Regions from separate parts of the Halomonas sp. AOP25-F1-15 genome, predicted to be linked through region 1. Evidence: predicted binding sites of a transcription regulator. Region 1 holds the regulator's gene; the other holds the start of a gene.
What was found. Region 1 encodes sigma-54, which starts transcription at its own class of promoters, with help from an activator protein. Its sites were predicted from a motif close to TGGCACNNNNNTTGCTNT; they were not measured.
Positions count from the first base shown of each region.

Region 1 (4,427 bases):
ATCCGCGGCAGCCCAAACCAGCTCGTCTTCACAACAGGCCCCCGTGGAGGTCGAAGCCGACCGCCTAGATCTTGATCAGCGCGCGGGCACCGCCGTCTACACCGGGGATGTCAATATTCGCCAGGGCGAAATGCAGCTGCGCGGCGAACGAGTGGAAATTCAACGCAATGAGGCGGGCGAGCTTTCACGGGCAACGTCGACCGGTGAGCGTGCTTATTTGCGCCATCAGGCCGAAGGGCAAGAAGGCCCGACGGAAGGCTGGGCTCGGCGGATTATTTATCACGTCGCCGAACGCCGAGTGGAGCTCGTTGATCAAGCTGAATTGACACAGCAGGACGACAAATTTACCGGAGGTCGGCTTGAATATTTCATCGACCGTGAAGTGATTCAAGCGCGCTCAGACGTTGAAGGTAGCGAGCCGCAGCGTATACGCATGACTATTCAGCCTGAACAATAGAGAGTCTATCGATGGCAACTGCTGACAATGCGCCGATAAAAACACTATATGCCCACCACTTGGCAAAAAGTTACAAACGCCGCCGAGTGGTTAAAGATATTAACTTGGAAATCTCCCAAGGCAGCGTCGTTGGCTTACTCGGCCCTAACGGCGCGGGCAAAACCACGTCGTTTTATATGATTGTCGGGCTGGTCAAATCTGACGCCGGCAAAGTGGGTATTGACGACTTAGATTTAACTCGTGCTCCGATGCATGAGCGCGCAGCGGCAGGCATTGGCTACCTGCCCCAAGAAGCGTCTATTTTTCGCAAATTATCGGTTGCCGATAACATTATGGCGATATTAGAAACGCGCAAAGAGCTCGACCGCCCAGGTCGCGAAGAGCGCCTGGAGGCTCTGCTTGAAGATTTCCATATCACCCATATTCGCGACAACCTAGGCATGAGCCTCTCAGGGGGAGAGCGTCGCCGTGTAGAAATTGCCCGCTCGCTAGCGACCGAACCCGCCTTCATCTTGCTAGATGAGCCCTTTGCCGGGGTTGACCCCATTTCAGTGGGCGAGATTAAAACCATCATTCGCGCGCTGAAACAGCGCCACATTGGCGTTCTGATTACCGACCATAACGTCCGTGAAACGCTGGACATTTGCGATATCGCTTATATTGTCGGCGATGGCCATATCATCGCCAGCGGCCCCCCGGCATCTATCCTCACTAACCAGCAAGTCAGGGATGTTTATCTGGGCGCAGATTTTCGTCTGTAGGCTTATTTTTGCCCATAAATCCCGCCTTATAACGCTTTAACTACCAATGGCATGCTTATTGCACTTGCACCCAGCTCCCACTCGCACTAGGGTAAAGCATTCCGATTAACGAGTGGTTCTCAAATGGTCATGAAAGCTTCTCTTCAACTGCGCATTGGGACACAGCTGACCATGACACCTCAGCTGCAGCAGGCTATCGCCCTGCTGCAGCTATCGACTCTGGATCTTCGTCAGGAAATTCAGCAGGCCTTAGATGCCAACCCCATGCTGGAACAGGAAGATGAGTTCGGTGAAGAGGCCGTAAGCGAGCCTAAAGAGGAGGAGTGGTCAGAGAGCATTCCCACCGAGCTTTCCGTTGATAGCGACTGGTCGGACACCTATCAAGACATTGGCGGCACTGGCAGCAGCAGCGAGGGCCCTGATTTTGAGCGCCAGGCTGCCGAACAGAGCCTTCATGGCCACCTATTGTGGCAACTCGCCATGACCGATTTTAGTGTGCGTGAACAGCTGGTTTCCGAGAGCCTCATTGATGCACTAGATGCCAACGGCTATTTGACCCAGCCGCTTAATGATATTCGTGAAGGGCTACGCGCCCAGGGCATTGATAGCCTTAGCCAGCGCGAAGTCGAAACGACATTATTAAAACTGCAGCAATTCGAGCCCACCGGTATTTTTGCCCGCGACCTGCGTGAATGCTTGATGCTGCAGCTCGCCGCCCTGCCAGATGATACGCCACTGCTAGTGCCTGCTCGTAGGCTAGTGCGTCAGTTTCTTGAAGCGCTCAGCAAAGATGACATGCGCTTACTCAAGCGACGCTTAGGACTCGATGACGAGCAGCTAGCCGATGTCATCCAGCTAATTCGCAGCCTAGATCCACGCCCAGGCAGCGCTTATGGCGTGACCAACGACAGCTACATCACGCCCGACCTGGTGGTGCGTCATGATAATGAAGGCTGGCATTTAGAGCTCAATCAGGACGCCCTGCCTCGGTTAAGAATCCAACCTGATTACGCCAGCCTGATAAAGCGTGCGGACAAAAGTCAGGATAATCAGTTTTTGAAAGAACACCTGCAGGAAGCGCGCTGGTTAATTAAAAGCCTTTCGAGTCGTAACGACACGCTGCTGCGAGTGGGCCGTGAAATCATTACCCGTCAAATCGGCTTTCTCGAACATGGCGAAGAATCCATGAAACCGCTGATTTTGGCCGATATAGCCGCAGCCGTTGAAATGCATGAATCAACGATTTCACGGGTGACAACGCAGAAATATATTCATACGCCGCGTGGCGTGTTCGAGCTGAAATACTTTTTCTCTAGCCAAGTGAGTGGCCAGGATGGCGACAGCCACTCCAGTACCGCGATCCGCGCCCGCCTGAAAAAGCTGGTTCACGAAGAAGCGCCCAGCAAACCGCTTTCTGATAGCCGCTTAGTGACATTATTAGAAGAAGGTGGCATTCAAGTTGCAAGGCGTACGGTAGCCAAATATCGTGAAGCCATGGGCATTCCCTCTTCCAGTGAGCGGCGCCGTTTGCGCTAGGATCTGCCAGGTTGCAGCGAAACTCTCGACAAGGGCTTTGCAACGGGGCAAAAAGGGTTACAATCAAAAGGGCTACATATCTAAGTACTAAGTACAGTCCCTAAGTACGGTTCCTAAGCACGGTTCCTAAGTACAGTCCGATAGATAAGGAGTACGTCAATGCAAGTAAATATCACTGGTCATCACGTAGAACTGACTGACGCCTTGCGTGACTATGTTAATGAAAAGCTTGAACGTGTTGAGCGTCATTACGACAATATAACCACTGTGCAGGTCACCCTATCGGTGGAGAAAGAACGCCAACAGGCAGCCTGCACACTGCATGCAGCAGGCGCTGACTTACATGCAGAAGCCCTAGACAGTGATATGTATGCCGCTATCGATGCGCTAGCGGACAAAATTGATCGTCAACTCGTTAAACATAAGGAAAAAGCACAAGCTCGCGCCCAAGGCGCAGGTGTGCGTTAATTCAATGACGTTGGAAACCATACTCCCCCCAGAGCGCGTTCTTTTCGACGTCCCTGGGGGCAGCAAAAAAAGGGTGCTGGAATTTTTCAGCACCTTTATCGCCCAAAATACGCCCAGTTTAGATAGCCAAGAAGTGTTCAGTCGCTTAATCGGCCGAGAACGCTTAGGTAGCACAGGGATTGGTAACGGCGTGGCTATTCCACATGCCCGCAGCCCTCACTGCTCTACGCCTATTGCTGGTTTTTTAAAACTCTCAGAAGCGATTGATTTTGATGCTATCGACGGCGACCCCGTTGATCTAGTGTTTGTGCTGCTCGTACCGGAACAAGCGGATGACACACACCTCTCTTTGCTAGGCCAAGTAGCCACCATCATGAATGATGCGGATACTCGCCAGCGGCTACGCAAAGCAGGCAGTCAGCGCGAACTACTCGACCTCATTACAGCTAAAATTCGTGAGCATTCAGCGGATTAAGCGACAATCAATGACCATCAAGTCCCTATTTAAGCCGTTGGATTAACGCGAAGAGAAACTCTATGCAACTGGTCATCATTAGCGGTCGTTCTGGGTCTGGCAAATCTATCGCCTTACAGGCGTTGGAAGACCTAGGCTACTACGCGATTGATAACCTTCCCGTCATGCTGCTGGGGTCACTGGTCGACGAATTACGCGACCAGAGTGATCGTACCCATCTGGCGGTCAGCATTGATGCACGCAACTTACCGGGGGCTCTTGAACGCCTGCCCTCGCTATTACAAGAGTTGCGCCAGCGCACCATTGATTTCCAAGTTATCTACCTAACCACTGATGCCCGAATTCTTCTAGAGCGTTACTCCGCCACACGCCGCCGACATCCGTTGACGCGCAATAGTGAAATGACCCTTGAAGAGGCTATCAATAAAGAAGAAGAGACCCTGCATGACATACGTGATCTAGCCGATCTATTGATCGACACATCGCGACTGTCAGTACACGACCTACGCCGCCGGATTACTGACCAGGTGGCTCACCAGCAGTGCGACCAGTTGACGTTGACGTTTGAATCGTTCGGTTATAAGCGTGGGGTACCCTTGGATGCTGACCTCGTCTTCGACGTGCGCTGCCTGCCCAATCCTTACTGGGACCCAACGCTGCGACAATCGACAGGCCGTGACGCCAACATCGTTGCCTTCTTAAAAGGCTATCCCGTTGTGGATGCCATGAG
Region 1 covers NZ_JBQSXV010000002.1:485,879-490,305, reverse strand. The annotation lists gene lptA (lipopolysaccharide transport periplasmic protein LptA) at 1-457, shown strand, start outside; gene lptB (LPS export ABC transporter ATP-binding protein) at 469-1,218, shown strand; gene ACT3TF_RS05545 (RNA polymerase factor sigma-54) at 1,342-2,754, shown strand; gene hpf (ribosome hibernation-promoting factor, HPF/YfiA family) at 2,914-3,222, shown strand; gene ACT3TF_RS05535 (PTS sugar transporter subunit IIA) at 3,227-3,697, shown strand; gene rapZ (RNase adapter RapZ) at 3,760-4,427, shown strand, end outside.

Region 2 (4,427 bases), on a different contig from region 1:
AGCGGTGAAATAACGGTGCGCACCAGTTGCTGTAGAATCAAGCTGATACCGAAGGTCGCCAGCAAGGTTTCCAGCGGGCGGCCTTTTAAAAACTGAATAACGCCGCGCTCGATGGCAATACCCGCCAGCGCTGCGACCATAAAGCCCGCAGGAATAGCAAGAATCAGCGCCAGCCCCGGCTGGCCGGGCAGCAGCTGCTGCATTCCCCAGGTGGTATAAGCGCCCAGCATCATCAGCTCACCGTGGGCCATATTGATCACGCCCATGACGCCAAAGGTAATCGCCAGGCCTATCGCTGCCAGCACTAGTACCGAGCCGAGACTTAAACCGAAGTAGAGCGTTTCCAAGCCACGATTAATCTTGAGATTTTGTTCAATGCTGCCCAAAGCGCTCGCCGCTGCGTCTGCCACAATGGGGTCATCTCCGTTCACGGCGCGGCTTAGCGCGACTCGGGCGCGAGGATGCAGACTGCCACGCAGCGCTTCAACGCCCGCCAGCTCACCGCTTTCCACTTGGTAGATCGCTAACGCTTGGGAAAGCCTGCGGACAACCTGGCTATCCTGCTCGCCGGCAATCAGCTCACTGAGCGGCTCGGCCAGCGTTTCATCCACTTCGCCCAATAGCCGTTCTGCCGAGTGGCGACGACGCTCAATGTTAGGCGAGTAAAGGTCAACCACGGCGATGGCGCTACGCAGCTGATTGCGCAGCGCGTTATTTATGCCGATACGATCTAAGTCGCGGCGCGACATCTGGCCCAGCGCTTCGCCCGTTAGTACATCGGCAACCGGCCACTCGCGGCCGCTGTTGTCGAGCACCAGCACTATTCTGCCATCGTCGGTACTCTGTAAGCGGCCATCCAATAGCGCCTGCAGCCAATCGCGGGCGCGCTCATCATCGCTTTGCAAAATAGCGGTGATGGCGTCGCCTTTAGCGCTATATGATTTAACGTTCAGCGCTTCTAGCAGCTCAAGGGCGGCGGCGTCAGCGTTAGCTGTAGAACTCGTTTGGGCTTGCGAGGTGACTGTGATGCTCAACAACAGCAGGCACAGTAGCCCTAAGGAAAGGAAACGCCTCATGGGGTTCTTCCTTTGGTTATCTGAGAGGGAAAGGTAGCGTGCTCCTCTACGCCTCACTTTTCAGTCAGGCGTAGAGGGAAATCATCGTTATTCTGCGAGGGCCGCTTCGGCTTCTTCTACGGCGGTACTGCCGCCGCACGAGCCGTTAACGACGTTAAAGTTGCCGCATTCCATCGGCTTGCGCCAATCGGCAATCAGATCACGCGAACCGGGTAGGTAATCCGACCAAGCATCGCCTGCCACGGTAGACGGCGTCTGCCAGACAATATCAAACTGGCCGTTGTCTTGAATTTCACCAATCAGCACCGGCTTGGTGATGTGATGGTTGGGCATCATCGCCGCGTAGCCACCGGATAGATTCGGCACCGTCACGCCAATAATCGCATCTTTTACGCTGTCGACATCGGTGGTGCCTGCTTTACGAACCGCTTCTGCCCACATATTAAACCCAATGTAGTGTGCTTCCATCGGGTCATTCGTCACTGCCTCTTCGTCGCCGGTGTAGTCGATCCAGGCATCGATAAAGTCATAGTTGTCATCATTATCGACGCTCATGAAGTAGTTCCAAGCGGCTAAATGACCCACTAGCGGGCCCGTATCGATACCGGTAAGCTCCTGTTCGCCCACGGAGAAGGCGATGACCGGAATATCGGCGGCATCGATGCCCTGGTTAGCAAGCTCGGTGTAGAACGGCACGTTGGCATCGCCATTAATCGTTGAGATGACGGCGGTACGCTTACCCTCTTCGCCAAAACGGCTCAGCTCAGACACGATATTCTGCCAATCGGAATGACCGAATGGCGTGTAATTGACCATGATGTCTTCGTCGGCGATGCCATACTCATCTTTGAGAAACGCCTCAAGAATCCGGTTAGTCGTGCGCGGATACACGTAGTCGGTGCCGATCAGCGCGAAGCGTTCGATACCCACTTCGTTGATCAGATACTCAACGGCAGGAATCGCCTGCTGGTTAGGCGCCGCGCCGGTGTAGAAGACATTTTCTGAGGACTCCTCACCTTCGTACTGCACCGGGTAGAAAAGCAGGCCGTTGAGTTCTTCCACGACGGGCAGCACCGCTTTACGGGAAACCGAGGTCCAGTTACCGAAAATAACGTCAACTTCTTCCTGAGCCAGCAGCTCACGGGCGCGTTCAGCAAACAGCGGCCAGTTAGAAGCGGGGTCGACGACAACGGCCTCTAGCTGGCGACCCAGCAGGCCACCCGCTTCGTTCTGCTGTTCAATCAACATTTCGACGGTGTCTTTAAGAACGGTCTCACTGATCGCCATAGTGCCGGAGAGCGAATGTAGAATGCCGACCTTAATCGGATCTTCGCTCTGATCAGCATCTTGAGCGATGGCCTGAGCACTGGCCCCCATCACGACAGCGGCTAGCAAGGCGAGCGCAAAGCGACCCGGCGAGCGGGTTGCGCTCAGGTGTGTCGAGCGAGCGCTTGTGTTGTATGGCAATGTGATCACTTGAACCTCCTTGCACCCCTTATGTGTGGGGCTTGTTAATTGGCGTCGCATTTAGGGCTGCGATGTTAGTTCCCCCAATACGTCCACTAGCCATTAACACCTGCAAGGGGTGCGCCAGATTGGCACAACACTTATTTACAGCCATTTATTCAATGACTTATTGATATTATAAAAAACCATAGTCTAGCCGAATGCACCAACATTAAGCACGACGCCTGAGCTTAAGCACGCTATCAATGCACCAATAAAACCCTGTGCACCAATCGGGTAATTGTCGGGCGTCGACACACAACAGCAATGCTAAGCTCACCATTTGATTACAAAACCGACAAAAGCGTGAGATACAAAAAAGGAGCCTGGGTATCCCCAAGACTCCTTATTAATCATCCAAAACACCCCACTAATGAGTTACATAGCGGTACGTTTCTTGCGGCGTTTTTTCAGTAGCGGTAAGCCAAGCGATAGTAAGGCAACCAGCAGCAGCCCCAGCGCAATCGGCTTATCGACGAACGTTGTCCAATCGCCACCCGAGATTTGCAGCGCACGACGCATGGACTCTTCCATGATATTACCCAAAATCAGCGCCAGGATTAGCGGCGCCGCCGGGAAACCAAACAGACGCATTCCCAGGCCAACCAAGCCAAAGCCCAACAGCAGCAGCAGATCAAACACGCTGAAGCTCATGCCGTAAACGCCGATCATGCAGAAGATTAGGATGAGCGATAACAGCAATGGGCGGGGCATATCGAGAATTTTGGCGATATAGGGAATCAGCGGCAGGTTAAGCGCCAGCAGGAAGATATTGCCAATATACATACTGGCAACCACGCTCCAGAACACGTCCGGGCGCTGCTCAAGCATCATGGGGCCAGGGTTCACGCCCATTACCAGCAGCGCACCCAGTAGCACCGCGGTAGTACCCGAGCCCGGCACGCCTAGCGTTAATAGCGGTACAAAGGAGCCGGTACAAGCAGCGTTATTGGCGGCTTCTGGTGCCGCAACGCCCTTGATATTGCCCTGTCCAAAGGTGTGGCCATCTTTAGCAATACGCTTTTCCATACTGTAGCCCAAAAATGAGCCGATGGTTGCGCCCGCACCTGGCAGTACGCCGGTAAAGAAACCCAGTACCGAGCTACGGCCAATGGGGCCAGCGATCTCTTTTACTTCACTGCGAGTCAACTTCAGCGAGCCAATCGCATTGCGCGGCACTTCTTTGCCACCGCCGCCGCGCAGCAGCATATAAAACACCTCGGCAAGCGCGAAAATACCCAGCGCTACGACAAGGAAATCAATGCCATCGAGAAGCTGAATGGAGCCAAACGTATAGCGCTCGGTGCCGGTCTGCATATCGATACCCACAATCGAGATAATCACCCCAACCACGGCGGCAATGAGCCCTTTGACCAGAGACTTATCCGACAGCGAGACCACGGCGGTTAAGCCCAGCACCATCAGTGCAAAGTACTCAGAAGGGCCAAAGCTGACGGCCACTTTCGACAACAGCGGTGCGATCAGCATTAAGAAAATAACGGAAACAGTGCCGCCGATAAAGGAAGCGTAGGCGGCAATCGCCAGCGCTTTGCCCGCTTGCCCTTTTTTAGCCATCGGGTAGCCATCAAAAGAGGTCGCCACCGTGCCCGCCACGCCGGGGGCGTTGAGCAGTATCGAAGACGTAGAGCCGCCGAAGATGGCGCCGTAATAAACCCCCGCCATTAAAATTAAACCTGACGAAGGCTCCATGGCAAAGGTAATAGGAATCATAAGGGCAAGTGCGCTGATAGGGCCTAAGCCCGGCAGCATGCCGATAATAGTGCCGGCGAATACGCCAGCAAACACGTAAGCGATATTGATCGGCTCAAGCGCGATGCCAAAGCC
Region 2 covers NZ_JBQSXV010000003.1:80,727-85,153, reverse strand. The annotation lists gene urtB (urea ABC transporter permease subunit UrtB) at 1-1,076, opposite strand, end outside; gene urtA (urea ABC transporter substrate-binding protein) at 1,164-2,453, opposite strand; gene ACT3TF_RS06320 (tripartite tricarboxylate transporter permease) at 2,961-4,427, opposite strand, start outside.
Region 2: a site for sigma-54 is predicted at 2,652-2,669, ahead of urtA (urea ABC transporter substrate-binding protein). Genes of this name have one in related genera too.